DNA from 2 places in the Streptomyces asoensis genome. Region 2 is predicted to be linked to the other one. Evidence: riboswitches for the same ligand, from Rfam matches in the RefSeq annotation. Region 2 holds a riboswitch; the other holds the start of a gene.

Region 1 (15,800 bases), 2.5 Mb from region 2:
GGAAGCGGACGCCCGTGGCGTGGTGCACGGCGTTGCCGATGGCGGCCGCCGTGCCCACGATGCCGATCTCGCCGATCCCCTTGCCGCCCAGGGGGTTGAGATGCGGATCGTCCTCGTCGATCCAGTGCGCCTCGATGTCCGGCACGTCGGCGTGGGAGGGCACGTGGTAGGCCGCGAGATCCGACTCGGTGAAGTCGCCGAAGGCGGCGTCCAGGGTGCTGCCCTCGGTCAGCGCCATGCCCAGGCCCATGGTCATTCCGCCGACGAACTGGGAGCGCGCGGTACGGGGGTTGAGGATGCGTCCCGCCGCGTACACCCCGAGCAGCCGGCGCACCCGCACCTCTCCGGTCACCGTGTCCACGGCGACCTCCGCGAAGTGCGCCCCGAACGCGTGCCGCGCAAAAGGACTTTCGGCGTCGGCCGCCCCCTTGGTGTCGGCGCGCGCCTCCAACCCCAGCTCGGGCAACGGCCCCTGACGTTCCGCCAGCTGTACGGCGAGCTGCGCGCAGGCGTCGTGCACCGCCCAGCCCCAGGAGGCGGTACCCGAGGAGCCGCCCGCCAGCGGGGCCGTCGGCAGATCACTGTTGCCCACCCGGATCCGTACCCGCTCCAGGGGTACCTCCAGGGCGTCCGCAGCGACCTGCGCAAGGACCGTACGGGCGCCGGTGCCGATGTCCGCGGCGTTCACCTCGACGAGGAAGGACCCGTCCGGCAGGGCACGCACCGCCGCCTTCGACGGATACACCTGCACCGGGTAGGTGGCGGCGGCCACGCCCGTGCCGAGCAGCAGCGGGCCGACGGAGCGCGTCCGCGGGCGGGGATCCCGGTCGGACCACCCGAACCGGCGCGCGCCCTCCCGCAGGCACTCGACGAGGTGCCGGCTGCTGAACGGCTTGCCGCTGTCCGGCTCGGTGTCCGGCTCGTTGCGGATCCGCACCTCGACCGGGTCCGTCCCGAGTGCCTCGGCCAGCTCGTCCATCGCCGACTCCAGGGCGTACATGCCCGGCGCCTCACCGGGGGCCCGCATCCAGGACGGCGTCGGCACGTCGAGCCGGACCACGCGATGCGAGCTGCGCAGGTGCGGGGCGGCGTACATGACGCGGGCCGGCATCCCCGCGTACTCGACGAACTCCTTGATCCGTGACGTGTACGTGGTCACCTCGTGCACGAGCGACGTCAGCCGGCCGTCGGAGTCCGCGCCCAGGCGCAGCCGGTGCAGGGTGGCCGCCCGATGGCCGACGGACGTGGGCAGCATGCGGCGGGGGAGGACCACGGTGACCGGGCGTCCGGTGTGCCAGGTGGCCATCGCGGCGAGCACCACGTCCGGCCGGGGCATGCCCTTGGACCCGAAGCCACCGCCGACATGCTCCGCGACGACCGTGATCCGCTCGTCCGCCAGCCCGAACATCGCGCCGAGCACGGCGCGCACGACCGTGGTGCCCTGGCTGGAGGTGTGCACCGTGAGCCGCTCGCCGTCCCAGTGCGCGGTGCTGGCGTGCGGCTCCATGGGGTGGTTGTGCAGGGGCGGCACGCGATAGCCGACGTCGACCCGCACATCCGCGTCGGTGAACGCGCCGTCGGGGTCGCCCAGTTCCCGTACGCCCGGGAACATCCCGTTGATCTTCTCGGGGACGTACGCCTGCGGGTGCGTGGCGGTGAGTGTGACGTCGTGCGTCTCCTCGGCGCAGGTGACCCGCACGGCGGCGGCGCCGGCCCGGGCCGCCTCAGGGCTGTAGGCCACCACCAGGGCGACGAACCAGCCCCGGTTCGGCACCTCGGGGCCCTGGAGCACGGCGAGGGTGGCGTCGTCCGCCGAGGCGAGGCGGGGCGCGTTGCGATGGGTGAGCACGGTGACGACGCCGGGCAGCGCCAGCGCCGCGGTGGCGTCGACGTCGGTCACCCGGCCCCGCACGATCGCCGCCGGGACGGGACGGGCGAACAGCCGCCCGGGCAGGGGCTGTTCAGCGGCGTAGCGGGCGGTTCCGGTGACCTTCTCCCGGCCCTCCCTGCGCTCGGCGGGAGCGCCCACGGCGGTCATGAGTCCTCCTCGTGCGGTACGAGCCGCGTCAGGACGTCGACGGCGAGGTTGCGGGCCAGCGGCACCTTGTACGCGTTGTCACGCAGCGGTCGGGCCTCGGACAGCTCCAGCTCGGCGGCGCGTTCGAAGGCCGCCCGGGTGGGAGCCGCGCCCAGCAGCGCCTCCTCGGCCCGCCGGGCCCGCCACGGGCGGTGCGCCAGCGCCCCGAAAGCGATTCCCACCTGCGCGACGACACCGTCGGCGACCTCCAGGACCACGGCGACGGAGGCCAGCGCGAAGGCGTACGAGGCCCGGTCGCGCGCCTTGCGGTACGCGGACGGCAGCCCGGCCCTGGCGGCCGGCAGCAGGACGGCGGTGATGAGCTCGCCGGGTTCGATCACGGTGTCCCGCTCGGGTTCCTCCCCGGGCGACCGGTGGAACTCCGCCGCCGTCACCCGGCGCACGCCCGCCGTGCCGTACAGCTCGACCTCGGCGTCCAGCGCGGCCAGGGCCACGGCCATGTCCGACGGGTGGGTGGCGATGCAGTGCTCTGAGTGCCCGAGCACCGCGTGGTCGCGGTGCACGCCGTCCAGGGCAGCGCAGCCGCTGCCCGGCTCCCGTTTGTTGCACGGCTTGGAGACGTCCTGGAAGTAGGGGCAACGGGTGCGTTGGAGCAGGTTCCCGCCGGTCGTGGCGGCGTTGCGCAGCTGGCCCGAGGCGCCGGCGAGCACCGCCTGGGAGAGCACGGGGTAGCGGTCCCGCACCCGTGGATGCGCCGCGAGGTCGCTGTTGCGCACCAGGGCGCCGATCCGCAGCGACCCGTCCGGCAGCTCCGTCACCTCGTCCAGAGGCAGGCGGGTGACGTCGACGAGGGCGGTCGGCCGTTCCACGCCGAGCTTCATCAGGTCGACGAGGTTGGTGCCGCCGCCCAGATAGCGTGCGCCCGGGTGCGCGGCGAAGGCCTCGGCGGCCTCCGCGAGACTGCCGGCCCGTACGTAGGCGAAGGTTTCCACCGGATCACGTCCTCTGGTTGCCCCGGTCGTGCCCTTGGGCAGCCGGCCCGGTCATGTGCTGCCCGCCCCGGTCACGTCCTCGACCGCGTCGACGATGCGTGGATACGCGCCGCAGCGGCAGAGATTGCCACTGAGCCGCTCGCGGATCTCGTCCCGGTCCAGCACGACGGGTCGTCCGGAGGGCGCCGCCGGGTCCGTGACGTGCGAGGGATGGCCCGACTCCGCCTCGGCGAGCGCGCCCACCGCCGAGCAGATCTGTCCGGGCGTGCAGTACCCGCACTGGAAGGCGTCGCGCTCCAGGAAGGCCCGCTGGAGCGGATGCGGATCCTCGCCGTCGCCGGACAGGCCCTCGACGGTCGTGATGTCGCTGCCGTCCAGGGCGACGGCGAGCAGCAGACAGCTGTTGACGCGCCGCCCGTCGACGAGGACCGTGCACGCGCCGCACTGACCGTGGTCGCAGCCCTTCTTCGCGCCGGTGAGGTCCAGATCCTCCCGCAGCACGTCCAGCAGCACGCGCCGGTGGTCGACGGTGAGGGTGTGCGGCTTGCCGTTGACGCGCAGCGTCGTGTCGGATCGGTGGGGCGATGACCGGGGGCCGTGCTCGCTGCCCATGTCCTGGTCCCTTCCGGGGCGGTCCGTGGTGCCGTGGGGACCGCGTATCCAGAGTGGGGCGTGTGACACGTCCCGGTACGAGGCAATTCGGGCACGGGCGCCTGACGGCCGCCGACCGGCGCCTACCGGTCGGTCACCTCGGGCTCGTCGCCGCCGGTGCCCGTTGCGCCCGTGGTGCGGTCCTGGTCCGGCGACTCGACCCGAGCCGCGGGAGTGGCCGACGCCATCGGGCGCAGGCCCTTCGTCGTCTCCTTGAACCGCTCCAGGGTCCGGCCCAGCTGCTGGAACGGCGAGCCGCTCTTCCTGGCCGGCGCCTGCCGCGGTTCCCCGGCCTCGGCCGCCGCCTCCCGGAACGCGGCCAGCGCCTCGTGGGCGTGCTCGGCGGCCTCCCGGTACAGGTCCCGGGACTCCGTCATCGCCTCCAGTGCCTCCTTGTACATCGCCACGAGCTCGCGTTCCCGCGCGAGCTCCTCCTCCGGGGTCAGCAGCTGCCACTCCTCCCGCAGTGCGGTGAGCGCGGCGTCGGCGTCCTCCGGCAGCGGCCTGGGCAGTGCCGCGAAGCGTCGTACCGCTTCCAGCAGCTCGGTGGGGTGCGTGCCGTCCAGGAACACGCTGCGCACCGAGTAGTCGACGGCGTCGTAGTCGGCCGGAGCCGGAGTGCCGGGCAGCACCAGCGCCCCGCCGCGCGGCACCTCCACCCCGGACTCCTTGAGGGCCCAGTTCACGGTGCGCAGCTGGTGCGGGGCCGCGCGGTGCTCGATGACCCGGTGGTGCAGACCGGGCGGCAGCAGCGGAACCAGCGACCGTCGGCCCCGCTCGTCCGGCGTCATGGCCTCGTGCACGACGAGGTGGACGGTCCAGGCGTCGCGCAGGGCGCCCCGGAGCACGCGCCGCAGCTCCTTGTCGTCCGCCGGGAGCGGGTTGGTGGCGAGGAACCGCTCACCGGTGACGGTCTCGTTGCCCCACGGCGTGTCCGCCTCCCAGGACCAGAACATGCCGGCGGGCGACGGCCACCGCTGGTCCCACGGCCGCTCCGCCTCCGCCGTCAGCGTCCACTCCTGGCCCGGACCCGACCACTCGGCGAGCCTCAGCCGGGCACGGACGGTCACCTCCTCCGCGACCAGCCACCGGGCCTCGAAGGCCGTCTCCCCCTCGGGGGTGTCGGTGTCGGGCAGCTCCATGAAGTCCTGGACGGTCTCGGCGTCCTTGAGTGCCTGGAGGTGTTTGCGCAGGACGTCCGGAGCGGCGGGGCCGGTGTGACGGCCACGGGTCTGCCACACCGTGGAGGGCGTCGTGGGCGGAACGGTCGCGGAGATGTGGGTGAGTCCATTCGTGAGGGCGGTGACGACGTGGCGACGACGTACGAAGGCCAGTATCGCTCGCCGCGGGGGGTGCGCGATCAAGCGGGTCGGTGGCGCGGGCACCCGGAAGCGCCCCGCCGGGATGCGCCTTCCCCGGCACGACACAGGTCACGCGTCCGGATCCGGCCCGCGAGCCGACGGTCCGTGCGGGGGGTGTGCGCCACTCGTACGGGGTGTGCGCCGTTCACCACGGCCGGCGCCCTCGCACTCATGGGCCCGCCGGCCTCCGGGACCCGAGAATCGGACCCGGTGGACAGGGCTCGCCCACCATCCGCGTCGGGGCGGGCCCTGTCCGCGTGCCCGGTGTGCCACCCACACCGGATGCTCGGTGACCGACCGGCCTCCCGTCTCCACGAGACCGGGGCTTCCTCCGCGAGCACGGCATGGAGAAGATCGTCCATGACCTGTGCGTCCAGCGGATCCTGGAAGGAAGCAACGAGATCATGCGCGTCAACGTGGCCCGCGGCCTGACGGAGGCATCCGGATGAACGACATCGAGGACCCCGTCCTGCTGCACACCACCGGCCGAGCCGCCCACATCACGCTCAACCGACCGAGGGCCATCAACGCCCTGAACCACACGATGGTGCGCCGCATCGACGGCGCGCTGACGCTCTGGGAGCGCGACCCGGCCGTCGAGACCGTCGTCATCTCCGGCGCGGGGGAGCGCGGCCTGTGCGCGGGCGGCGACATCCGCGCCGTCCACGACGACGCCCGCGACGACGACGGCACCGCCTCGGCCGCCTTCTGGCGCGACGAGTACCACCTCAACGCCCGCATCGCCCGCTACCCCAAGCCCTACGTCGCCCTGATGGACGGCATCGTCATGGGAGGCGGTGTCGGCGTCTCCGCGCACGGCAGCGTCCGGGTCGTCACCGAGCGGTCGAGGATCGCGATGCCCGAGACCGGCATCGGCTTCGTGCCGGACGTCGGCGGCACCCACCTGCTCGCCCGCGCCCCGGGTGAACTGGGCACCCATCTCGCCCTGACGGGTGCGCAGATCGGCGCCGCGGACGCCGTGTTGTGCGGGCTCGCCGACCACTACGTACCGTCCGTGTCGCTCCGGCAGTTCATCGACGACCTCGCCGACCTGCCCGTACGGGAAGCCCTGGACCGTCATGAACAGCCCTTGCCGGCGGGCGGGTTGGCCGGCCACCGGGAGTGGATCGACACCTGTTGCGCGGTCGACACCGTCGAGGAGATCGTCCAACGGCTGTTCGCCCACGGCGACCCGACGGCGAAGGAGACCGCGGAGACCCTGCTGGCCAGGTCGCCCACCGCGCTCAAGGTCACCCTGGCCGCCCTGCGCCGTGCCCGGCGGCTCGGCTCGCTGGAACGGGTGTTGGAACAGGAGTACCGCGTCTCCTGCGCGGCCCTGACCACGCCCGACCTGGTCGAGGGCATCCGCGCCCAGGTCGTCGACAAGGACCGCGACCCGCGTTGGTCGCCGGCCACCCTCGCCGAGGTCACAACGGCCGACGTGGAGCGCTTCTTCGCCCCGCTCGGCGCGCGCGAACTCGGTCTCGCCTGACCCGACACCACCCGCGCAGACCCGCTGGAGAGCAGGACCGCCGTGGTGATCTGGGCCACCTGGCCGTGGCGAGCGGAATCACGCCAGGTGGGGCGGTATTGGCCAGGGGCCCGACACGCGGTACCGTCGCTCTGATATCGACGACGGCGAGACGGAAGCCGGTGAGAACCCGGCACGGTCGCGCCACTGTGGACGGTGTACCCCGAAGGGGCACACACCGCGAGTCAGACCCGTGGCCGTCGTCATGTGCACCACCGAGATGGGACGCGAACTCCCAGAGGAGGTCCTGCCATGGCGCAGCATGTCGCCCAGCCGACTACCACCACGCCTGTCGTACCCGCCAAGTTGCCGCTGAAGGACATCGCCCCCTGGGCGGTCTTCTTCGGCGTCCTGATGCTGGTCCTGCTGTACTTCGTCGGCGCGGAGCAGGGCGCGACAGCCGTCGTCTCCGGCGAGGACGTTCACGAGTGGGTGCACGACGCCCGCCACCTGCTCGGCTTCCCCTGCCACTGACCCGAGGGGAACCCCAGCACACTCATGAACTCCGCAACGGTAAGAAACCTGCTCGTGCGGGGCATGCTCGCCGGCCTCGGTGCCGGCGTGCTCGCCCTGATCGTCGCCTACTTCCTCGGTGAGCCGAACGTCGACAGCGCGATCGGCTTCGAGGAGTCCCACGCGGCGGGCCACGAGCACCACGAGGTGGAACTCGTCTCCCGCAGCCTCCAGTCCACCGCCGGCCTCGCCACCGGCGTGCTGATCTACGGGGTGGCCTTCGGCGGCATCGCCGCCCTCGCCTTCTGCTTCGCCCTCGGCCGCGTCGGCCGCTTCACCCCGCGGGCCACGGCACTTCTGCTGTCGGGGACCGCCCTGCTCGCCGTGTACGTCGTGCCGTTCCTGAAGTACCCGGCGAACCCTCCCGCGGTCGGCGACGGCGACACCATCGGCAAGCGCACCACGCTGTACTTCCTGATGATGGTGCTCAGCGTGCTGCTCGCGGTCGCCGCGGTGATCCTGGGCAAGCGGCTCGCGCCGAGGCTGGGCACCTGGAACGCCACCGTCGTCGCCGTCCTCGGCTTCGTGCTCGCCATCGGGCTGGCCTACGGGTTCCTGCCGACGGTCAACGAGGTGCCGAGCGACTTCCCGGCCGCACTGCTGTGGCGGTTCCGCCTGTCCGCCCTCGCCATGCAGGTCACGCTCTGGGCAGGCTTCGGCCTCGTCTTCGGCGAACTGGCCGAACGGCTGCTGCACCCCAAGCCCGCCACGGTGTCCGCGGGCACGCCGGTGGCCGCCTCACAGTGAGCTGACCGGCACGACGACCCGACGAGAGGGCCCGCGGAACCATCCGGGGGCCCCTCTCGCGTTCGTGGGCCGACGCCGGATCGGCAGTCGGCGAAGATGGTGCGATGGACATCCAACCGGCCCTCAGTACACGGCAGATGCCCGCAGGACTCGTTGCGCTCGCTCTCGGTGGTTTCGGGATCGGCCTGACCGAGTTCGTGATCGCGGGGCTGCTCCCGCAAGTCGGCCGGAGTCTCGCGGTGTCCGAGGCCGCGGCGGGTTGGCTGATCTCCGGGTACGCCCTGACGGTCGCGGTCGGCGCGATCGTGGTGACCGCCGCTACGGCCGGGCTGCCCCGCAAGGCGGTTCTCACCGGGTTGGTGGCGCTGTTCGTCGTCGGCAACCTGCTGTCCGCCGTCGCACCGAACTACCCGCTGATGATGCTCGGACGCGTGGTCGCGGCGCTGTGCCACGGCACGTTCTTCGGCATCGGCTCGCTCGTCGCACGGCGGATGGCCGCCCCCGAGCGGGCGTCACGGGCGGTGGCAGTGATGTTCGCCGGGCTGACGGTCGCGAACGTGCTGGGCGTACCGTTCGGCGCCCTGGTCGGCGAACGCTGGGGCTGGCGCGCCACGTTCTGGGCGATCACCGGCATAGGCGTCGTCGCCGCAGTCGCCATCGCCGTGCTGGTACCGGGCTGGGCCGGCGCCGCGGACCGGCCGCCTCCCTCCGAGGGTTCCGGCCCGGCCACCGGTCGGGCGGACGAGCTGCGCAGCCAACTTCGTGCCTTCCGGTCGACACAGGTCTGGCTGACCCTTGCCGCCACCGCGCTCGGCTACGGCGGGATGTTCGGCGCGTTCAGCTATCTCGCGTACACCTTCACCCGGGTCACCGGCTTCTCCAGCACGGATGTCGCCTGGCTGCTCGTCGTGTACGGCAGCGGCCTCGTGGTCGGCAACATCGTCGGGGGACGAGCCGCCGACCGCAATCGCGACCTCACTCTGATCGCTTCCCTGGCCGGTCTCGCCGTCACGCTCACCGGGTTCGGGCTGCTGGCCGCCGACCCCGCCGCGTCGGTGGTCCTGGTTTTCCTGACGGGGCTGTTCGGGTTCGCGAGCGTCCCCGGCATGATCACCCGCGTCACCGACCACGCCCGCGGGGTGCCGCTCGCCGCAGGCGCCAACGTGTCCGCGTCCAACATCGGCAACGCCCTGGGCGCCTGGCTCGGCGGCTTCGCCATCAGCGCCGGCCTCGGCTACCGGGCTCCGCTGTACGTCGGCGCCGCCATCGTCCTGAGCGGGCTCGCCGTGATGATCGTCGCCGCATGTCGACCGGACCGGTCGGAGACCGACGACACCACCGACCTCCGGCTCGGCCAGGACCGGGCGTCCGCGGGCTGAGGGCCTCGCCGCGCCACCGTCTCGGTTCGACGGCTTCTCGCCTGCGGTGAGGCCCACCTCCGCCTGGAACCCGAGGGCCTGGCCGCCCTTACGATCGAGTCTGCTGCCATGGCCCGCGTTTCCGCTCGCGGGCACCGACCGAATCCCCGGGGAGGGACTGTGATCGCCGTCGTCGGCGCCGGACTCATGGGCGCGGCCACCGCCTGGCAACTGGCCCGCAGGGGCCACGAGGTCACGCTCGTCGACGCGTACGACGTCGGCCACCGGCACGGAAGTTCGCACGGCAGCTCGCGGATCTTCCGGCGGGCGTACGCCGACCCCTTCTACGTACGGCTGACCGGACAGGCGTACGAGCAGTGGCGGGAGCTGGAGGACGACAGCTCGACTCCCTTGCTGCGCACGACCGGTGGGCTCGACATGGGCGAGGACCACGACCCGAAGGAGATCGCCGATCTCCTCGGTGCGGCCGGAGTACCCCACGAACTCCTCGGCCCGGAAGCCGCCGCGGAGCGCTGGCCGTACATCCGCATCACCGGTCCGGTGCTCTACCACCCGGACGCGGGCGTGGTCGACGCCGACCGGACCGTAGGCGCCTGCGTACGGCGGGCGATCGAACACGGAGCGCAGACGATCATCGGCACCCGCGTCACCGGCATCGACGTCCGGGGGCGCGAGAAGGTGCGCCTGCGCACCGACGACGGCCGCGAGATCGTCGCCGACACGGTGGTGATCGCGGCCGGCGCCTGGCTGCCCGATCTCGAACTGCCTCTCGCCCTGCCGCCGTTGGCGGTGACCCAGCAGCAGGTCTTCCACTTCCGGCAGCGGGACCCGTCCGTCGGGTGGCCGACCCTGATCTGGGACGGGGCGCTGCACCTCTACGGCCTGCCGTCCGGAAGCGACGGGGGCCCGCTCCCCGCGGTCAAGGTCGCCGAGCACGACCGCGGAACCCCGGCCACCGCCCGCACCCGCAGCGGGGTCGTCGACCCGTCGTCGCGGACGCGGGTGAGCGGCTTCGTGCGCGACCGCCTCCCGGGCCTCGAGCCCGATCCGGTCGCCGAGGCGACCTGCCTCTACACCACCACCCCGGACGAGGACTTCGTCCTGGACCGCCACGGCCCCTTCGTCATCGTCTCCCCGTGCTCCGGACACGGCGCGAAGTTCGCGCCGCTCATCGGCGCGATGGCCGCCGACCTCGCCACCGGCCGCGCCGAGCCGCATCCCCGCTTCCGCCTGGGACGCCACTGAGCCTCTTCGGTCAGCCGGGGACGGTGACCAGCACCCGGCCGCGCCCGCCCGCGTCCACCCGGTCGTGAGCCTCGGCGATGTCCGCCAGCGGGAAGCGGTCGCCGATGTCGACGGTGAGCGCACCGGCCGCGGCCGCCGCGGTCAGATCGCGGGCGGCCTGCCGCTTCGCCGCGGCGGGGAAGTCGTCGCTGCCGAGCAGGCGCAGGGTGACGTTGTTGAACAGCAGGGGCCAGAACGGCAGTTCGGTGCGGTCGGCGTGGGTTCCGTAGGCGGCGATGACGGCATCGAGCGCGGTGACCGCGTTGTCCAGGTCCGCGTTGGCCGACAGGGACACCTCGACGACGCGGTGCACACCGTCGGGCGCGTGGGCGCGGATCGCCGCCGCGGGGTCGCCGGAGTCCAGGGCGACGGCGTGCGGGACGACGGCCGGGTCGACCCGGTCCAGGTCACCGCCGCGCCGTACGGTGCCGATGACGGTGGCGCCGCCCCAGCGGGCGAGCTGGGCGGCCGGCGATCCGACGCCGCCGAGCACTCCGTGCACCAGCACGATCTTCCCGTCGACCGGCCCGTCGGCGAATACGGCGCGGTGCGCGGTGATACCGGGGATGCCCAGACTCGCGCCCAGTTCGTCGCCGAGGTGGTCGGGCAGCGGGACGGCCTGCTGATCGGGTACGACGGTGTACTGGGCGGCGGTTCCGAAGGCCCGGTAGGACTGGGCGCCGTACACCCACACCCGCTGACCCACGCGGCGGGCCTCGACTCCGCTCCCGACAGCGTCGACCACACCGGCGGCGTCACTGTGCGGGATCACGCGGGGGTAGGGCATCGAGGAGCCGAGCCAGCCACGCCGCTTCTTGGTGTCTCCGGGATTGATCCCGGAGACGGTCACGCGGACGCGGACCTCGCCGGGGCCGGGCCGGGGGTCGGGCAACTCGCCTACGTGCAGGACGTCGGCGGCCGGTCCCTGTCCGTCGTACCAGGACGCGATCATGCGGCATCTCCCGTAGTCGTGCGGGCGGTGGGTTCGTCGGCTTCGCCGGGGGCGGGGTCGTTCTCGAGCGGCTCCTCGCCGAGGACCTCGCGGAGCCAGGCGCGCTCGGCGCGGCTGACGGCGCGGGCGGTGAGCAGTACGCCGCGACGGTACGGATCGTCGACCTCCTCGGCGCGCAGCGGTCTCCCGCCGTCGTAGAAGAAGCCGGCCGGTTCCTCCAGGAAGGCGAGGCGGCGGCGCAGCACGGCGTGCTGTTCCGACACGTCGGGGAGCTTGGAGAGGAAGGCCAGGAGGGCGAAGAACCGGGTGAAGTCGGTGATCTCGTGGTCTGCCGGTGTACGCAGGCGCTCCAGCATGTCGGTGTGTCCGGCCTCGGTCAGGCTGAGCACGAAGCGGGCGGCGCCGGCCCGAGGATCCGCTTGACGCACCAGGAGTCCCGCCCTGGCGAGCCGGTTGATCGCCGGGTAGAGGCTGCCGTCGCTGACGGGGCGCGTGTAGCCGATCAGCTGGGAGACCTTGCGGCGCAGCTCATGACCCGGCAGAGGGCCTTCGGCGAGGAAGCCCAGTATCGCTAGTTCGAGCATGGGACCATCGTCTCACGATTCACATCGAATCGATATGTGCATCGAATCGATGTGACCAGTGGAACCGGGGCGGGCACGGAATTGTTCAGACCTCTCACGTGCTGTTGTATCCACAGAGGCTGGGACGTCGACGGTGTGCGAGCGAGCAACGCAAGTGGCCGAGGCGAGAGAGACGGAAGGTGCTGAGATGGCAGCGCAGACGCAGAGGGCCGTGCTTGCGGGCGGATGCTTCTGGGGGATGCAGGACTTGACCCGCAGGCTCCCGGGCGTGACGGCGACCCGGGTCGGATACAGCGGGGGTGACGTACCGAACGCGACGTACCGCAACCACGGCACCCACGCGGAGGCCATCGAGATCCTCTTCGACCCCGAGAAGACCGACTTCCGCACGATCCTGGAGTTCTTCTTCCAGATCCACGACCCGAGCACCAAGAACCGCCAGGGCAACGACATCGGCCTCAGCTACCGCTCGGCGATCTACTACGTGGACGACGAGCAGAAGCGGATCGCCGAGGACACCATCGCGGACGTGGACGCCTCCGGACTGTGGCCGGGCAAGGCCGTCACCGAGGTCGAGCCGGTGGGCCCCTTCTGGGAGGCCGAGCCCGAGCACCAGGACTACCTGGAGCGTTACCCCGACGGCTACACCTGCCACTTCCCGCGCCCGGGATGGCGACTTCCGGCCCGCACGCAGGGCTGAACCACTCCGCCGAGGCCCCAGACCTCTGCTCCGGGGCCTCGGCGTGCAGGACGTCCGGCGTACCGGACGTGAGGCAGGACGGCGAGTTTCGGGCTTCACCGGCGGGTCAGGCGACCTGGCCGCCGATGCCGGAGCGCCCTTCGGGGACGGCCGGCAGGCCGACCGCCACCTGATGCCGTACCTGCTCGCCGAGTACGCCGGCCACCGCGTCGGTGATCGCGGTGATCAGGCGCGCCGGCGCGTCCGGCACGTCCGGGTGCCGGTAGGCCGCCTCGCGCAGGCTCAGGGTGATGTTCGGGGCGGTCCCGTCGGTCGGCGCCCCGCCGATGCCCCGCCGGTGCTGGGGAATGCCGACGAGGTCGACGGCGACCAGGCGGCCGAACTGCTCTCCGTAGACCGATCCGACAGCGTCCGCGAGCCCGCGGATCAGGCCCTCTTCGGCCTTCCCGTCGAGGGCGGTCTCGCTGATGTGCACGGTGAAGTGGGGCATGGTGGAATCTCCGTTCGTGCCTGTGGTCCGCGCCTGCGGTGGCGGGCAGGTCGGCTGTGGATGTCTTTGCAAGCAAAACATCTTTGCTGTCAAAGGTAAATGGCGAGGGGTGTGAGATGGCCGGATCCGCGCGGCGCGAGGCCGGGGCGGGTGAGGTGGACGCCGCGGTGCGCGAGCTCCTGTTGCTCATGCCGAGGATGGTGAGCCGGGTGAAGCGCATCCCCGTGCCCGAGGCACTGGAAGCGCAGTCGCTGGCGCCTCGTCACCTCTCCCTGCTGTCCTGCCTGTTGCTCGACGGCCCCATGACCGTCAATGAACTGGCCGCGCGGCTGGAGGTGGCGCCCACCACGGCCAGCCTGATGGTCGGGGACCTGAGCGCGAAGGGCATCCTCGACCGGCGGGAGGACCCGGCCGACCGGCGTCGCCGGATCGTGGCCATCGCCCCCGACCAGCACGAAGCGATCGCCGCCTGGCTCGCCCCCGGCGCCACGGCCTGGCGCCGTGTGCTGACCCCGCTGGCGCCGGCACAGCGACGCCTCTTCGTCGACACCCTGCGCGCCTATGAAGCGGCGGTGGCCGAGGAGCGCGAGCGCTGAACCGTGCCGTCCGCAGGGCGGTGGCCGGCGAGCCGAATGCGGCGCAGCCGACGGAAGAGGCCCGAGGGCAGCCGCGGGAAACCTCGGGGAAGCCTGAGGGGTGAAGTCCGGGTCCGTAAGGGCAGGAGCGGGGAAGCTCCGGGGCACAAGGGCGGGAGCCGGGCGGGACGCGAGTGATGCGCAGATGTCCTGCCGCGCCGGTGTCACCCGGAATCCGGTGCCCGGACCGGGTGGGGGAGGCCGGGCCGTCTCCGGTTGTCGTACTGATAAGTGCCGGTTTCACCATGTCTGCGGTTCTTCGCGGCCAGGGCCGACGGTTCCGGGAGCACCCGGCCGGGCACAACTTCTGCTCGACGTCGGAGAGTTGGCGAGAAACGCACAGGGTGAACCCGTCCGGCATACTTGCGGACGCGGAGCACCCTGCTCACCAGCACGCAAGCGAAGGCCCAGCGCGTGGGTTCGAGCGCTGACGCACACTTCCGGGGAACAGTCGTCATGAACAACCTTCAGCCTTCGGATCCGACGTCCATAGGCGGCTATCCGCTACTCGGCCGGCTGGGTGCGGGCGGTATGGGGCAGGTGTTCCTGTCCCGTACGGGTTCGGGCCGGCTGCTCGCGCTGAAGACGATCCGAGACGACCTCAGCTCCGAGCCGGGGTTCGAGGAGCGGTTCGCCCGCGAGATACGCAACAGCGACCGCGTCCGTTCCCCGTGGACCGTGACCGTCGTGGACTACAGTGCCCCGGGCCAGAGCCCGCAGTGGCTGGCCACCGAGTACGTGCCCGCGCCGTCGCTCGCCGAATGGGTCGCGGCCCATGGTCCGTTGCCGCAGACCGCGCTGCTCTCACTCGCCGCCGAACTGTGCGGCGCCGTACAGGCCGTGCATCAGGCCGGCCTCGCGCACCGGGACATCAAGCCCGGGAACATCCTGCTGGCACGCGACCGTCCACGGCTGATCGACTTCGGTGTCGCACGGGCCGCCGACGACAGCCGGCACACCCGCCTCGGTGTCTCTGTGGGCTCCCCCGGCTTTCTCGCACCGGACCAGGCCGTCGGCGGTGTCGCCGCCGAACCCGCCGACGTGTTCTCGCTGGCCGCCGCGCTGGTGTACGCCGCGACCGGACGCGGCCCCTTCTCGCGCGCGGGGGAGCAGATCCCCGCGGCCACCCTGCTGTACCGCGTGGTCCACGAGGAACCCGACCTCGCGGGCGTCCCCCCGGAGTTGGTGCCGCTGCTCACCGCGTGCCTGGCCAAGGACCCGGCCGCGCGTCCGACGGCGACCCGGCTGAGCGGATGGCTGGAGGAGAGGGGCGGCCGGACCGGGCGTTGGTCCGAGGAATGCCCCACGGTCCTCGCCGGAGAACTGACCGAGGTCGAGCATTCGGCGCGCACTCTGGTCGACCTCGCACAACACTCCACCGTGGCCTCCGCCGGTCAGGAGTCGGCCCCGAGGACGACGAGGTCCGACACCGTCCTCGCCGCCCCGGCAGAGCCCGGCCGGCGCCCTCGGCCCGCCTGGCTGCTGACCGCGGCCGTCGCGGTGGTCGCGGTCGTGGTGGCCGTGGTGGCCGCCGTCCACTTCGGTACGCAGCGTTCCTCGGCGGACTCCTCCTCGTCCGCGCAGGGACGGCCGTCCGGCTCGGCCGCCTCGGCGACCGCGGGGGAGACGCCGTCCGCCTCGGCTCAGGAGACCCGGCAGTCCCAAGAGCCCCAGGAAAGCCGGCAGCCCGAGGAGGCGGACGCGGCGCTCAAGGTCGTCCAGGCCACGTTCGACCTGGCCACCGGAGAGTCCGTGGGGACCGGGGCCAGGAGTCTGATCATGCAGCAGGACGGCAACCTTGTGATCTACGACCAGGACCACAAGGCGCGCTGGGCCGCGATGACCAGCGGCGAGGGCAACACCGCCCGCTTCCAGGCGGACGGCAACCTGGTCGTCTACAACAGTGGCGGACAGCCCGTGTGGGCCTCACGGACCAATGGGCA
Region 2 (15,800 bases):
CGCGCCACTCCGGGTCGCCCTCGCGCACGATCCGGCCCTCGTCCAGGGCGGCGTCGAGAAGCGGGCGGCGGCCGCGCGGGACGAGGTGGCCGACCATGTCGTCCTGGTACGAGGTCGGGCCGGTGTTGGGCCGCATCTGGGCGACGGAGACATAGCGGGTGCCGTCCCGGGTGGGGACCCACAGGACCAGGTCGGCGAAGGAGAGGTCGGAGAGCAGCTGCCACTCCGAGACCAGCAGGTGGAGCCACTCGAGGTCGGAGTCGTCGAGTGCGGTGTGCTGGCGTACGAGTTCGTTCATGGAGGGCACGTCTGCGAGCGTACCCGTGGGTTTGTGCGGGGCCTAAACCTGGCGGCGGCGCGCGGTCGGCCGTATGAGGCCCGGGCCCGGAAACACCCGCGGGCCGCGGCGCCTGAGAGGGACCCTCAACCCTCCCGGCACCGCAGCCCGGAGCAATATCGGCCGCGGGGTGTGCGGTCCCGTCGACCGACGGTGAGGAGCCGGGGCAGTCAGGGCAGAGAGCTCCGGGTCCTCGGTCCGCCCTCCTGTGCGGGGAAGACGGAAGTTCTGTGTCTCGCTCCCCTCCATTGTGGACTAGACCACTAGGGGTGTCCATGTGTGGAAGGTCGTTCGTTGTTGTGGGTATTCGGACGCTCTGACATCCACAACGCAGCCTAGCCTGTGCGGGTTCCCGCGCGGGGCCAGTTGCGCGGGGCATTTTCCGCGATCTGCTCCGGAGCCGACCGCCTCCCCCCTCCAGCGCCCCAAGACGGACACTGTCGACTCTGTTAGATTGGCCTCCTAGATTGGTCTAAACCACATCGCCCTTCCGGGCCCCCCGTGCCCCTCTCAGAACGGCAGGCCAGCGTGGAAGTTGTCATCGTTGCGGACGCCCGGTCGGGCGGCGAGCTCATCGCCGAGGCCATGGCGCAGCTCCTGCGGCGCAAGCCGGACGCCCTGCTCGGCGTGGCCACCGGCTCCACCCCGCTGCCCATCTACCAGGCGCTGGCGGCCGAGGCGCGCACCGGATCGGTGGACACCGCGCGGGCGCGGATCGCCCAGCTCGACGAGTACGTGGGCCTGCCCGCCGAGCACCCCGAGTCCTACCGTTCGGTGCTGCGGCGTGAGGTGCTGGAGCCGCTGGGCATCGGCATGGAGGCCTTCCTCGGGCCGGACGGCACGGCCACGGACGTGCAGGCCGCGTGCGAGGCGTACGACCGCGCGCTGGCCGCGGCCGGCGGAGTGGACCTCCAGCTGCTCGGGATCGGCACCGACGGGCACATCGGGTTCAACGAGCCGTGCTCCTCGCTGGCCTCGCGCACCCGGATCAAGACGCTCACCGAGCAGACCCGCGTCGACAACGCGCGCTTCTTCGACGGCGACATCGAGCAGGTCCCGCACCACGTCATCACGCAGGGCATCGGCACGATCCTGGAGGCGCGGCACCTGGTGCTGCTCGCCACCGGGGAGGGCAAGGCGGACGCCGTCGCGGCCACCGTCGAGGGGCCGGTCGCCGCGGTGTGCCCGGCCTCCGCGCTCCAGCTGCACCCGCACGCGACGGTCGTCGTCGACGAGGCCGCCGCGTCCAAGCTGAAGCTCGCGGAGTACTTCCGGCACACGTACGCCAACAAGCCCGCGTGGCAGGGCATCTGAGGGCGTCGCCACGACTGACGACGACGAAGGCGCCGGGCTCCTCTCCAGGAGCCCGGCGCCTTCGTCGTGGTGGTGCTCAGGCGTGCGTGCCGGCCGCGATGACCTCCGCCGCCGCGCGGCCGCACACCCGGGCCGCGCCGTGGGTGGCGATGTGCAGGGCGCCGCGGGGCGGGGCCTGGGGGACGCCCATCTCGACGACGACCGTGTCCGGGCGCGCCGTGAGGAGGGTGTCGAGGGCCGCCGCCATCCAGGGATGCCGGTGCTCGTCACGGACCACGGCGACGATCCGCCGCTCCCCCGCCGCGACCAGCGCCGCGTGTCCCGCGTCCGTGCCCGCGAAGCTGCCGGTCTCCGTCCCCGGCAGCAGCCGGCCCAGCTCAGCGGCCACGCCCCACGGGGTCTCGTCACCGACGGCGATGTTCGCGACCGGGGTGAGCGCGGCGACGAACGGCGGGTCGGTGAGCGGGGTGAAGACGTCGTCGCCAGTGAGGCGCAGCGCCCGGCGGGCGGCGATCAGCCCGACATCGGCTCGCCCGGCGCTCCGGCCCGCGCGCGTCCCCTCGCCGGTGCCGGCCGCGGCCGCGCGCCCCGGAGCCGTCCAGCGGGCCAGTGTCCGCACCCGTTCCGCCGCGTCCGCGAGGCGTTGCTCGGGGAGTTCGCCCGTGCGGACGGCGGTGACCAGGGCGTCGCGCAGGCGGCGTACCGTCTCGTCGTCCGCCAGGCCGCCGCCCACGCAGATGGCGTCGGCGCCGGCCGCGACGGCCAGGACGCTGCCGCGCTCGATGCCGTAGGTCGCGGCGACGGCCTGCATCTCCATGCCGTCGGTGACGATCAGGCCGTCGTAGCCGAGTTCCTCGCGGAGCAGGGTGGTGAGGATGCGCGGGGACAGTGTCGCCGGTCGGGCCGGGTCCAGGGCGGGGACCAGGATGTGCGCGCTCATCACGGCGCGGGTGCCGGCGGCGATGGCGGCGCGGAACGGGGTCAGTTCGCGTTCCGTCAGGACCGCGGGGTCGGCGTCTATGCGCGGGAGCGCGTGGTGGGAGTCGACGGCCGTGTCGCCGTGCCCCGGGAAGTGCTTGGTGCAGGCCGCCACGCCCGCCGACTGAAGGCCGGTGACGTAGGCGGCGGTGTGCCGGGCGACCAGTCCGGGGTCGGCGCCGAAGGAGCGGACCCCGATGACCGGGTTCGCGGGGTTGGAGTTCACGTCGGCGGAGGGCGCCCAGTTGAGGTTGACGCCGCACTCCGCGAGGCGGCGGCCCAGCTCCGCGGCCACCTCCAGCGTGAGCGAGACGTCGTCCACCGCGCCCAGCGCGTGGTTGCCGGGGAAGCTGGAGCCGGTGCGCACCTCCAGGCGCGTGACGTCTCCGCCCTCCTCGTCGATCGCGACCAGGACGTCGTCCCGCTCCGCGCGCAACTGCGCTGTCAGCGAGGCGAGTTGTTCCGGCGAGGCGATGTTCCGGCCGAACAGGCCCACCGACGCCAGGCCCTCGCCCAGGCGGCGCAGCAGCCAGTCGGGGGCGGTGGTGCCGGGGAAGCCGGGTTGGAGGACCGTCAGGGCGTCACGGGTGAGAGTGTCGGTGCCGCTGGCGATTGTCGTCATCGGGGGCGTTATCCCTTCACGGCGCCCGCGGTCAGCCCCGCGGCCATCTTGCGCTGGACGAGGAGGAACAGGGCGACGATCGGTAGGGCCATCATCGTGGCGCCGGCCATCATCGGGGCGTACTCGGTGCCGTGCTTGGTGGAGAAGTTGCTGAGCCAGACGGTGGCCGTCTGGTTCTTCTGGCTGAGCAGCATCAGGGCGTAGAGGTACTCGTTCCAGGCCTGGATGAAGCCGTAGACCGAGGTGGCGACCATGCCCGGGGCCAGCAGGGGGAAGACCACCCGGACGAAGGCCCCGGTGCGGGAGCAGCCGTCGACCATCGCGGCCTCCTCCAGCTCCTTCGGGATGTTGACGATGAAGCCGCGCAGCGTCCACACCGTGAAGGGGAGGATGAAGGTCAGGTACGTGAGGATCAGGCCGGAGAGCTTGTCGTACTGGCCCAGGTCGTTCAGGAGCAGGAAGACCGGGATGATCATGGCGACCAGCGGGACCATCTGGACGGCCAGGATGCCCACGATCACGATCTTGCGGCCGCGGAAGGCGAACCGGGAGATGGCCAGGGCGGCCAGCATGCCGACGACGACGCCGATCGCGACGACCGCCAGGGAGACGAGCAGGCTGCGGCCCACCGGGCCCCAGAAGTCGGCGATGTGCAGCGCGCGGCTGAAGTTGTCGAGGGTGATTCCCGTCGGCAGCAGGCTCGGGTCCGGATCGATGGCGTCCTTCGCCGGCTTGAACGCGGTGTTCAGCATCCAGTAGACGGGGAAGCCCGCGACGGCGAAGACGAGCAGGCCCAGGAGGTTCCAGCCGGACTTCGACCTGCGGCGCCCGGACCGGCTTCCCGCCCGGCTCGCCTCGGAGGCAACGGCGCTCATTCGACCTCTCCGATCTTCAGCATCTGGCGCATGTAGACGGCGACCACCCCGAGCAGCAGCAACACGGTGATCAGGGCGATCGCCGAGCCCTGTCCGTAGTCGTTGACGACGAAGGCGCGGTCGTAGGAGTACGTCGTCAGGATCTGGAACTCGGCTTCCGGGTGTCCGTTGCGCATGACGAAGACCTGGGGGAAGACGCCCATGTCCCAGATGACCGACAGGGTCGTGAGCATCACGATGATCGGCTTGAGGATGGGCAGGGTGACGTACCGGAAGACGCCCCAGGCGCCCGCGCCGTCGAGGCGGGCGGCCTCCTCCAGTTCGGCCGGGACCTGGGTGAGGCCGGCGCTGAGGGTGATGACCACGAAGGGCACGGCGCCCCAGACGACCAGGAGCATGATGACCGCCAGCCCCTGCGGGCCGCTGGCGAACCAGTTGTGGCCGATCAGCTCGACGCCCGGCAGCCTGCTCAGGACCGCGTTGAGGATGCCGTAGTCGGCGTCGAACAGCCACTTGAAGACGGTGGTGGCGACGATGACCGGCATGCCCCAGCCGGCCACGAGCGCGATGTTCACCAGGGTCTTCACCCAGCCGGAGACCCGCTGGAGGAGCAGCGCGATCAGCATCCCGATGACCATCGTGAAGATCACGCAGCCGGCCGCGAAGACGATCGTGCGGATGACGACCTGCCAGAACTCGCCGTCGCCCAGCACGCCCGTGAAGTTGTCGAAGCCGACCGACTCGGCCGGCTGGAAGCCCCACAGCTGGGACTGCCCGAACTTCTGGAAGGAGAGGGTGACCAGCCGGACCAGCGGATAGCCCATCACCAGGGCGAGGACCAGCAGGCAGGGGGCGAGGAGCAGCCAGGGGGTCGCGGCCCCGCCGGAACTCCGGCGGCCGCGTGGTCTTGGCACCACGGGTGGTGGTGGCGGCGACTGCCGCGTCGGCGGCACTTTGGCAGTGGTCGTGTCTGCGGCACTCATCCGCGCGCTCCTCAGCGGTCCCTCGGGTCGTACGAAGGCGAAGCCCCGTACGGGTCGTACGGGAGGCAGGGCCCCGCCCCGATGAAGCCCTCCGGGGGCGACGGGGCCCTGCTCTCAGGTCACTTGGTGTTGATGACCTTGTCGATCGCGGCGTCCGCGTCCTTCGCGGCGGCCTCGACCGTCTTCTTGCCGGTGCCGATGCTCTGGAGCATGGTCTGGAGCACCTGGGCCTTCTCGACCTGGCCCCAGCCGGGAGCCATCGGGACGAACCAGTTGGACTCGGCGGCGGTGGCCGGGACCGCGGTGGCCGGATCGCTCTTGAGGGTCGCGAGGTCGGTCTTGTTGTTGGGCAGGTTGCCCTTGGCGATCAGGCCCTTCTGGCCGGACGGGCCGGTGAACGCGTTGATCCACTCGGCGGCGAGGGCCTGCGCGTCCGACTTCACCGGGACGGCGAGGTCGGAGCCGCCCAGGAAGACGGGGAGGTTCTTGCCGGACGGGCCGGGCATCACGAAGTTCTCGACGTTGTTCGCGAGCTTGCCGGTCTTGTCGTTCTCCTTCGCCGCGGCGGTCGCGCCCTCCCAGGCGGGGGCGAAGATCATGCCGGACTTGCCCTGGCCGTAGACGATGTAACGGTCGGACTCGTCCTTGGTCTTGTCGCCGTGCATGTACTTGTCGAGGACGTTCTTGAACTCGGTGAGGCCCTTGACGGACTCGGGCGAGGAGAGGTTGGCCTTCCACTCGCCGCCCTCCTCCTTGGCGATCGAGCCGCCGGCGTCGTAGACGAAGGACATGGCCGCGTACCAGTCACGGGTGGGCTGGTACCAGGCGGAGAACTTGTCGCCCTCCTTCTTCTGGACCTTGTCCAGGGCGGCGGTCAGCTCGGTGTACGTCTTCGGCGTGGTCTTGACGCCCGCCGAGGCGAAGAGGTCCTTGCGCCAGTTGGCGACCCGGCCGCCCGCGTAGTACGGGACGCCGTAGGTCTTGCCGTCGTAGGTCACCGAGGCCTTGAGGCCGTCGAGCCAGGCGGAGGAGTTGTCGAACTTGGCGGCGTCGAGGGGGGCGAAGGCGCCCTTGACCATGTAGCCGAGCATCTCGGTGTTGCCCATCTCGACGACGTCGGGGGCCTTGTCGGTGGCGAGAACCGCGTCCAGCTTGGCGTTCTTGTCCGGCCAGCCGTAGTACTCGTGGTTGATCTTGACGCCGGGGTGCGCCTTCTGCACCGCCGCGTCGGCCGCCTTCACCAGCTCGGGCCAGTTGTTCTGCGCGTCGACGGTCAGCCAGACCGTCAGCTCCTTGGCGTCGGTGCCCTTCGAGTCCCCGCTGCCACTGTCGTCCCCGCACGCCGCGATGGAGACCATCATGCCCGCGATACCGATCGCGGCTATCAGCTTGCGCTTCACGCCATCCTCCTCAGGGATGCCACACCCCCCGCCCACGGGCCGGGACCTCGATCTCTGGACCAATGGTGTAGACCAGTGCGCAGAGCTTGGCTCAGACCAATAAGCCTGTCAAGGGTGGCCGAACCCCCTCCGAACAGCCGTTATGGGACCTACATATGCAGGAACCTTTAAGTAAGAAGCCGTCGAAAACCTCGACTACGGAGGGTTCCACTCCGGTAGACCATTTGCCCTGGTGGACTAGACCAGCAAAGGTTGCGACGGTATACAGAGGGATCACGGAACGGTGGGGCAGCATCCCCGCGTCCGTGCCACGATGTGACCCGCGGCCGACGGCGTGTCGGCCATTTCGGCACCCGCAGCCGGGAAGGCAGGCCATGAGCACCGACGTCAGCAGTGCGGAGAACGAGGGTGGGGCGACCGTCCGTACCGCGCGTGTGCCCAAGTACTACCGCCTGAAAAAACACCTGCTCGACATCACGGAGACACAGTCTCCGGGCACCCCGGTCCCGCCGGAGCGCACCCTGGCGGCCGAGTTCGACACCTCGCGCACGACCGTCCGCCAGGCCCTCCAGGAACTCGTCGTCGAGGGCCGCCTCGAGCGCATCCAGGGCAAGGGCACCTTCGTCGCCAAGCCGAAGGTGTCCCAGGCGCTCCAACTCACCTCGTACACCGAGGACATGCGGGCCCAGGGCCTCGAGCCGACCTCGCAGCTCCTGGACATCGGCTACATCACCGCCGACGACCGCCTCGCCGACCTCCTCGACATAACGGCCGGCGTACGGGTGCTGCGCATCGAGCGTCTGCGCATGGCCAACGGCGAACCGATGGCCATCGAGACGACCCATCTGTCGGCGAAGCGCTTCCCGGCCCTGCGCAGGTCACTGGTCAAGTACACCTCGCTGTACACCGCCCTCGCCGAGGTCTACGACGTCCGTCTCGCCGAGGCCGAGGAGACCATCGAGACCTCGCTGGCCACTCCGCGCGAGGCGGGCCTGCTGGGCACCGACGTGGGCCTGCCGATGCTGATGCTCTCCCGCCACTCGCTGGACCAGGAGGGCCGGCCGGTGGAGTGGGTGCGGTCGGTGTACCGGGGCGACCGGTACAAGTTCGTGGCACGGCTGAAGCGGCCCACCGAGTAGCCCACCGCGTAGAGGGTCTGTGGAGGGTCTTCCGCTGGGCTTATCCGTCACTTACATTGCCTGCGCATTACATCTGTGATCAAGGCGATCAGAGTGAGGGGACGGAGCCGCCGATGTCCGACGAGAAAACGAGGGAACCGGTGGTGACGCCTGCGCGCGTCGCCATCGCCCTCTGTCTGATCGCACCCTTCGTGGCAATGCTGTGGGTGGGTTCGTACGCGAAGGTGGATCCGGCGTTCATAGGGATCCCCTTCTTCTACTGGTACCAGATGCTGTGGGTGCCCCTCTCCGCCGCGCTCACCGTGACCGCGTACAAGCTGTGGCAGCGTGACCAGCGCGGCCGCGCGGGCTCTTCTTCCGCGAAGGGTGGTGCGTCGGAGTGAAGGACGGCGTGAACGGCGTCGCGCTCGCCGTCTTCATCTTCTTCTTCCTGGCCGTCACGGTCATGGGCTTCCTGGCCGCGCGCTGGCGCAAGGCCGAGAACGACAGCCTCGACGAATGGGGCCTCGGCGGCCGGTCGTTCGGCACCTGGGTCACCTGGTTCCTGCTCGGCGGCGACCTGTACACCGCGTACACCTTCGTCGCCGTACCCGCGGCGATCTACGCGGCGGGCGCGGCCGGCTTCTTCGCGGTGCCGTACACGATCCTCGTCTACCCGCTGATCTTCACCTTCCTGCCCCGACTGTGGTCGGTGTCCCACAAGCACGGCTATGTGACGACCTCGGACTTCGTGCGCGGCCGGTTCGGCTCGAAGGGCCTGTCGCTGGCGGTCGCCGTCACCGGCATCCTGGCGACGATGCCGTACATCGCGCTCCAGCTGGTCGGCATCCAGGCCGTGCTCGACGTGATGGGCGTCGGCGGCGGCGAGGACACCAACTGGTTCGTGAAGGACCTGCCGCTGCTGATCGCGTTCGGCGTGCTGGCGGCCTACACCTACTCCTCGGGTCTGCGGGCCCCCGCACTGATCGCGTTCGTGAAGGACACGCTGATCTACATCGTCATCGCGGTGGCGATCATCTACATCCCGATCAAGCTGGGCGGGTTCGACGACATCTTCGCCAAGGCGGGCGAGGCGTTCAGCCAGACCAACCCGGCGACGGGCAAGCCGCGCGGCGCGCTGGCACCGGCGGAACCCGGCCAGTGGACGTACGCCACGCTGGCGTTGGGCTCGGCGCTGGCGCTGTTCATGTACCCGCACTCGATCACGGCGACGCTGTCGTCCCGCAGCCGTGAGGTGATCCGCCGCAACACCACGATCCTGCCGCTGTACTCCCTGATGCTGGGCCTGCTGGCGCTGCTGGGCTTCATGGCGATCGCGGCCGGGGTCAAGGTCACCAACGGACAGTTGGCGATCCCGCAGCTGTTCGAGGACATGTTCCCGTCCTGGTTCGCGGGGGTGGCGTTCGCGGCGATCGGCATCGGCGCGCTCGTGCCCGCGGCCATCATGTCGATCGCGGCCGCGAACCTCTTCACCCGCAACATCTACAAGGACTTCATCAAGCCGGACGCGACGCCCGCGCAGGAGACGAAGGTCTCCAAGCTGGTCTCGCTGCTGGTGAAGGTGGGCGCCCTGGTCTTCGTCCTCACCATGGACAAGACGGTCGCCATCAACTTCCAGCTGCTGGGCGGGATCTGGATCCTCCAGACGTTCCCGGCCCTGGTCGGCGGCCTCTTCACCCGCTGGTTCCACCGCTGGGCCCTGCTCGCCGGCTGGGCGGTCGGCATGGTCTACGGCACCTTCGCCGCTTACGGTGTCGCCTCCCCGACCCAGAAGCACTTCGGCGGCTCGTCGAAGGAGATCCCGGGCATCGGCGAGATCGGCTACATCGGTCTCACGGCGTTCCTGATCAACGTCGTCGTCACGGTGGTGCTGACCTTCGTCCTGAAGGCGGCCAAGGCCCCCGACGGCATCGACGAGACGAAGCCGGAGGACTACACGGCGGACGCGGGCGACCCGGGCGTGGCGGTCGAGCTGCCCCCGGCGACGGCGGGCGCCGGTCACTAGGGGCGCACGATCGGCCGGACGGGCCCAGGGGCGCAGGATCGGCCGGCCGAGGCCTAGTCCCGTGTCCGGCCGGCCATCGCGTCCCAGAAGCGGTCCAGTTCGCGGACTCGCATGCCGACCCAGTGCGGGGTCTTCCGGCGCAGCCCCCGGGGCAGCCAGCGCCGGACGCTGCCGGGCAGCAGAGCCTGTTGCTGGCGGCAGAACGACTCGCGGATCTCTCCCGGGGCACACCGCCCCGGGGAGGGTACGGGCAGAGCTGGAACTTGCAGTCGGGCAGACAGGTCGTGCCCGGTGCCGGCGGGGTGGACGTGCCGATGCGCAGTCCGGGCCGCAGCGGCTCCCGGTCCGTGCAGATGCACGGCGGCCGGGTGTTCGGTGAGCCGTACGAGGACGGCGGTCTTCCCCGTTCCGACGCCGCCGACGAGCAGATACGGCCGCCGGGTGTCGCGCTCCCGCAGCCGCTCGGCAATGACCTGGGCGATGTCTTCGCAGCCCACGATCTGGGCGGTGTCGTATCCGGCGGTGGGCACCAGCCGACGCGGATCCCGCAGTGCCTTGACGAGATAGCGCCGCTTGGTCCAGCGGTACCACCAGAACAGGAAGAGCGCGGCGGCCATCGAGGCGGCGAGGACCGGACCGACGAACTTGAAGAGGGTTTCGAACCCCTCGTTGCCCTGCCGCCACTGCTCGAAGCCGGTCGTGTCGTGCGTGATGAGGATGAACAGGCCCTCCCCGACCCAGGCGAGCAGCGCCAACACGGCGACCAGCCAGATCATCCTGGTGACGTTGGCGTAGGAGACCCATCAGCGCCACTGCTTGGGGCGGGTGGCGCCGCGACGGGCTTCCAGACGGATCGTCAGGGAGTGCCAGCGGCCGACGAACCCGTGTCCGACCCGGTGTCCCGCCCGTCGGAAGACCAGTGTGGCCATCGGCGCGTCGCGCGGTCGCTCCTTGCCGGGCGGATGGCCGACGACCCTCGTCATGGCGTTCTCCTTGCGAGTTCCGAGAGGGTGGTTCCCGGGACGGAGGACTCGCGGGACAGAGGATTCGCACGGCGCCGACGCCTACTTCCATGGAATCACTCCCGGCACGCTCCGCAACCCGGGCGCCCGGCACACTCGGGTGCTCGCGGTCGACCGGGTCTGCGAACGTCCGGGTTTCGTCCGCACACCCGAGCGGGACCGGCATCCCGTGCGACACCGGAACGATCTCACCCTGATCGCCTATCAGCTGACGCTCTGAAACCGCCTCGACACAACATCTGGGGGTGGCGTGACAGGCGAGCACAAGATGTATGCTCATGCTCGCTGTCGCCGCAGGGGAATCCGGTGCGAATCCGGAACTGTCCCGCAACGGTGTACTTGCGTGCATCCATACCCGTATGCGCACGCCTGTTCAGTCCGAGGTCCTGCCGACAGCGTGCCCGGCCGTCCGGTCCGGGTGCCCTGACGTCCGGGTCTCGTGGAGTGGGCCGGTGGACGCGACGCCCCCGCGCGCTCGTGTGCTGCCCCCTGCCCTCCGCAAGGCCCACCGCCGAGCGAGGGAGAGCCCCACGTGACCATCGCGCCAGCCGACCCGGTTTCAGTCACCGAACTGGAGACCGACGGTCCCGGTACCGCGTTGCTGCGTACCCTGACCGAGCTGACCGCCGATCTGCCCGACGCCGACCCCGGCCGGGTCGCCGCCGCCGCCCTGCGCGGCCGGTCCGCCCGGGCCGACGAGGCGGAGCTGCGCGAGCTGGCCACGGAGGGGGCCGCGGGCCTGATCTCCGAGGACCCCGCCTACTCGAAACTGGCCGCCCGGCTGCTGACGATCAGCATCGCCGCGGAGGCCGCCTCCCAGGGCGTCACGTCGTTCACCGGATCGGTCGCCGTCGGCCACCGCGAGGGCCTGATCGCCGACCGCACCGCCGAGTTCGTGCGCCTCCACGCGGTCCGCCTCGACGCCCTGATCGACGAGCGGGCCGACGACCGCTTCGGCTACTTCGGGCTCCGTACCCTGCACAGCCGCTACCTCCTGCGGCACCCGATCACCCGCAAGGTCGTCGAGACACCGCAGCACTTCCTGCTGCGCGTCGCCTCCGGCCTCGCCGAGGACGACACGCCCCGTTCCGTGGACGAGGTCGCCGCGCTCTACGGGCTGATGAGCCGTCTGGACTACCTCCCGTCCTCCCCCACGCTCTTCAACTCCGGTACCCGGCACCCCCAGATGTCGTCCTGCTACCTGCTCGACTCCCCGCTGGACGAGCTGGACTCCATCTACGACCGCTACCACCAGGTGGCCCGGCTGTCGAAGCACGCGGGCGGCATCGGACTGTCGTACTCCCGTATCCGCAGCCGCGGTTCGCTGATCCGGGGCACCAACGGGCACTCCAACGGCATCGTGCCGTTCCTGAAGACGCTCGACGCCTCGGTCGCCGCGGTGAACCAGGGCGGCCGGCGCAAGGGCGCGGCCGCGGTCTACCTGGAGACCTGGCACTCCGACATCGAGGAGTTCCTGGAGCTGCGGGACAACACCGGTGAGGACGCCCGCCGGACGCACAACCTGAACCTCGCGCACTGGATCCCGGACGAGTTCATGCGCCGGGTCAACGCCGACGAGCAGTGGTCGCTGTTCTCCCCCGCCGACGTGCCCGAGCTCGTCGACCTGTGGGGCGACGAGTTCGACGCGGCCTACCGCAAGGCGGAGGCGGCCGGCCTCGCCAAGAAGACCATCCCCGCCCGTGACCTCTACGGCCGCATGATGCGCACTCTCGCGCAGACCGGCAACGGCTGGATGACCTTCAAGGACGCGGCCAACCGCACCGCCAACCAGACGGCCGAGCCGGGCCACGTCGTGCACTCCTCCAACCTCTGCACGGAGATCCTGGAGGTCACGGACGACGGCGAGACGGCGGTCTGCAACCTGGGTTCGGTGAACCTCGGCGCGTTCGTCGACACGACGGCCGGGGCGATCGACTGGGAGCGTCTGGACGAGGCCGTCCGCACGGCCGTCACCTTCCTCGACCGGGTCGTCGACATCAACTTCTACCCGACCGAGCAGGCGGGCCGCTCCAACGCCCGCTGGCGCCCGGTCGGCCTGGGCGCGATGGGCCTCCAGGACGTCTTCTTCAAGCTGCGACTGCCCTTCGACTCGCCCGAGGCGAAGGCGCTGTCCACCCGGATCGCCGAGCGCATCATGCTCGCCGCCTACGAGGCCTCCGCCGAGCTGGCCGAGCGCAACGGCCCGCTGCCGGCCTGGGAGAAGACCCGTACGGCCAGGGGCGTGCTGCACCCGGACCACTACGGCGTGGAGTTCAGCTGGCCCGAGCGCTGGGCGGCCCTGCGCGCACGGATCGCGCGGACCGGCATGCGCAACTCCCTGCTGCTCGCCATCGCCCCCACCGCCACCATCGCGTCCATCGCGGGCGTGTACGAGTGCATCGAGCCGCAGGTGTCCAACCTGTTCAAGCGCGAGACGCTGTCCGGCGAGTTCCTCCAGGTCAACTCCTACCTGGTGCAGGACCTCAAGGACCTCGGCGTCTGGGACGCCCGCACCCGTGAGGCGCTGCGCGACTCCAGCGGCTCGGTGCAGGAGTTCGCCTGGATCCCGGCGGAGGTGCGCGCCCTGTACCGCACGGCGTGGGAGATCCCGCAGCGCGGCCTGATCGACATGGCCGCCGCCCGCACCCCGTACCTGGACCAGGCCCAGTCCCTGAACCTGTTCCTGGAGACGCCGACCATCGGCAAGCTCTCCTCGATGTACGCGTACGCCTGGAAGTCGGGCCTGAAGACGACGTACTACCTGCGCTCCCGCCCGGCGACCCGTATCGCCCGCGCGGCCCAGGCGCAGACCCCCGCCACCATCCCCGTGCAGCAGGTGACCTCGGAAGAGGCCGTCGCCTGCTCCCTTGAGAACCCCGAGTCCTGCGAGGCCTGCCAGTAATGACCAGCGAAGCCAAGAACCTGCTCGACCCGGGCTTCGAGCTGACCCTCCGCCCGATGCGCTACCCGGACTTCTACGAGCGCTATCGGGACGCCATCAAGAACACCTGGACCGTCGAGGAGGTCGACCTCCACTCGGACGTCACCGACCTGGCGAAGCTCTCCGCGGGCGAGCAGCACATGATCGGCCGGCTGGTCGCGTTCTTCGCGACGGGCGACTCGATCGTGGCGAACAACCTCGTGCTGACCCTGTACAAGCACATCAACTCCCCCGAGGCGCGGCTCTATCTGAGCCGACAGCTCTTCGAGGAGGCCGTCCACGTCCAGTTCTATCTGACGCTCCTGGACACCTACCTCCCCGATCCGGAGGACCGGGCGGCCGCCTTCGACGCGGTGGAGAACATCCCGTCCATCCGCGAGAAGGCCGAGTTCTGCTTCAAGTGGATCAACGAGGTCGAGAAGCTGGACCGGCTGGAGAGCAAGGCCGACCGCCGCCGCTTCCTGCTCAACCTGATCTGCTTCGCCGCGTGCATCGAGGGCCTGTTCTTCTACGGCGCCTTCGCGTACGTCTACTGGTTCCGCAGCCGGGGTCTGCTGCACGGCCTCGCCACGGGCACCAACTGGGTGTTCCGTGACGAGACCATGCACATGAGCTTCGCCTTCGAGGTGGTCGACACCGTCCGCAAGGAGGAGCCGGATCTCTTCGACGACCAGCTCCAGGAGGAGGTGACGGCCATGCTGCGGGAGGCCGTCGAGGCCGAGCTCCAGTTCGGGCGGGACCTGTGCGGTGAGGGGCTGCCGGGCATGAACACCGACTCGATGCGGCAGTACCTCGAGTGCGTCGCCGACCAGCGTCTGTCGCGGCTCGGGTTCGCCCCGGTGTACGGCTCGGAGAACCCCTTCTCCTTCATGGAGCTCCAGGGCGTTCAGGAGCTGACCAACTTCTTCGAGCGCCGTCCGTCGGCGTACCAGGTGGCGGTGGAGGGCACCGTCGACCTGGACGAGGACTTCTGACCCTCCCTCTCCCCCCGGGCCTCCTGGGCCTCCCTGATCTGCCGGTCGGCGCGCCGGTCGCGCACGATGCCGAGCACGGACGGGAGGACCAGGAGGACGAGGATCCCGAGGACCATGAGCATTCCGATGAGGCCTTCGATCTGGTTCGTGTTCATGGACATCAGTCTGCTGCCGGACACTCCTGACCGTGAGTGGCAGGACTGCCGCACACCTTCAAATTCCTGCCACTTCGGGTGCACACTGGCAGCATGCTGAAAAACGTGGCCGCCGTCCTGGTCGACGGCGTGCATCCCTTCGAACTCGGCGTCGTCTGCGAGGTCTTCGGCCTCGACCGCAGCGACGAAGGGCTCCCGGTGTACGACTTCGCCGTGGTGTCGGCGGAGGGCCCGGTCCTGGGCACCCATGTCGGCGGGCTCACCGTGTCCACGCCGTACGGCCTCGACCGGCTGGAGGAGGCCGACCTGATCGCCGTACCGGCCGCCGACGCGAACATCGACCGCGCGTATCCGCCCGAGCTGCTCGCCGCGCTGCGCCGGGCCGCGGACCGGGGTGCCCGGGTCCTCAGCGTCTGCTCCGGGGTGTTCGTGCTGGGCGCCGCGGGGCTGCTCGACGGCCGGCGCTGCGCCGCGCACTGGCGGCACGCGGACGTGCTGGCCCGGCGCTACCCCCGGACCTCCGTCGAGCCGGACGTGCTGTACGTCGACGAGGACCCGGTGATCACCTCGGCCGGCACGGCCGCCGGGATCGACGCCTGTCTGCACCTGGTCCGCAAGGAGCAGGGGCCCGAGGTCGCCAACCGGATCGCCCGGCGGATGGTGGTGCCGCCGCACCGGGACGGCGGCCAGGCCCAGTACATCGAGCGGCCGCTGCCCCGGTCGCGGTGCGACACCGTCGGCGAGGTGCTCGTGTGGATGGAGCAGCACCTCGACGAGGAGGTCACGGTGGAGCAGCTCGCGGAACGCGCCCACATGTCACCGCGCACCTTCGCCCGCCGGTTCCAGCAGGAGACGGGCACCACGCCCTACCGGTGGCTGCTGCGCCAGCGGGTGCTGCTGGCCCAGCACCTGCTGGAGGCGACGGACGAGACGGTGGACGCGATCGCCTGGCGCGCCGGCTTCGGTACGGCCGGCGCCCTGCGTCACCAGTTCGTGCAGGCGCTGGGGACGTCCCCCAACGCCTATCGGCGCACGTTCCGCGGCCCGCAGGCCGT

The links. Region 2 has a riboswitch for cobalamin ahead of G9272_RS29790 (ribonucleoside-diphosphate reductase subunit alpha). Riboswitches for the same ligand answer to the same signal wherever they lie in the genome.
Region 1: it holds a riboswitch for cobalamin, as region 2 does, so the genes downstream of both, G9272_RS40625 (CbtB domain-containing protein) here and G9272_RS29790 (ribonucleoside-diphosphate reductase subunit alpha) in region 2, are expected to answer to the same signal.

What each region holds. Positions count from the first base shown of each region.
Region 1 covers NZ_CP049838.1:9,135,662-9,151,461, forward strand. The annotation lists gene G9272_RS40595 (xanthine dehydrogenase family protein molybdopterin-binding subunit) at 1-2,038, opposite strand, end outside; gene G9272_RS40600 (FAD binding domain-containing protein) at 2,035-3,030, opposite strand; gene G9272_RS40605 ((2Fe-2S)-binding protein) at 3,082-3,642, opposite strand; gene G9272_RS40610 (hypothetical protein) at 3,765-4,922, opposite strand; partial or broken gene G9272_RS45615 (acyl-CoA dehydrogenase family protein) at 5,305-5,491, shown strand; gene G9272_RS40620 (enoyl-CoA hydratase/isomerase family protein) at 5,488-6,534, shown strand; cobalamin riboswitch at 6,636-6,790, shown strand; gene G9272_RS40625 (CbtB domain-containing protein) at 6,826-7,047, shown strand; gene G9272_RS40630 (CbtA family protein) at 7,072-7,833, shown strand; gene G9272_RS40635 (MFS transporter) at 7,971-9,212, shown strand; gene G9272_RS40640 (FAD-dependent oxidoreductase) at 9,372-10,457, shown strand; gene G9272_RS40645 (NADPH:quinone reductase) at 10,468-11,448, opposite strand; gene G9272_RS40650 (PadR family transcriptional regulator) at 11,445-12,032, opposite strand; gene msrA (peptide-methionine (S)-S-oxide reductase MsrA) at 12,220-12,732, shown strand; gene G9272_RS40660 (hypothetical protein) at 12,839-13,222, opposite strand; gene G9272_RS40665 (MarR family winged helix-turn-helix transcriptional regulator) at 13,339-13,818, shown strand; gene G9272_RS40670 (protein kinase domain-containing protein) at 14,314-15,800, shown strand, end outside.
Region 2 covers NZ_CP049838.1:6,626,490-6,642,289, reverse strand. The annotation lists gene G9272_RS29840 (sensor histidine kinase) at 1-298, opposite strand, end outside; gene nagB (glucosamine-6-phosphate deaminase) at 866-1,651, shown strand; gene G9272_RS29830 (glycoside hydrolase family 3 protein) at 1,728-3,251, opposite strand; gene G9272_RS29825 (carbohydrate ABC transporter permease) at 3,260-4,126, opposite strand; gene G9272_RS29820 (carbohydrate ABC transporter permease) at 4,123-5,109, opposite strand; gene G9272_RS29815 (extracellular solute-binding protein) at 5,229-6,509, opposite strand; gene G9272_RS29810 (GntR family transcriptional regulator) at 6,884-7,648, shown strand; gene G9272_RS29805 (DUF3311 domain-containing protein) at 7,762-8,031, shown strand; gene mctP (monocarboxylate uptake permease MctP) at 8,028-9,653, shown strand; gene G9272_RS45500 (hypothetical protein) at 9,707-10,429, opposite strand; gene G9272_RS45495 (hypothetical protein) at 10,457-10,636, opposite strand; cobalamin riboswitch at 10,948-11,083, shown strand; gene G9272_RS29790 (ribonucleoside-diphosphate reductase subunit alpha) at 11,208-13,577, shown strand; gene G9272_RS29785 (ribonucleotide-diphosphate reductase subunit beta) at 13,577-14,590, shown strand; gene G9272_RS29780 (hypothetical protein) at 14,503-14,745, opposite strand; gene G9272_RS29775 (helix-turn-helix domain-containing protein) at 14,839-15,800, shown strand, end outside.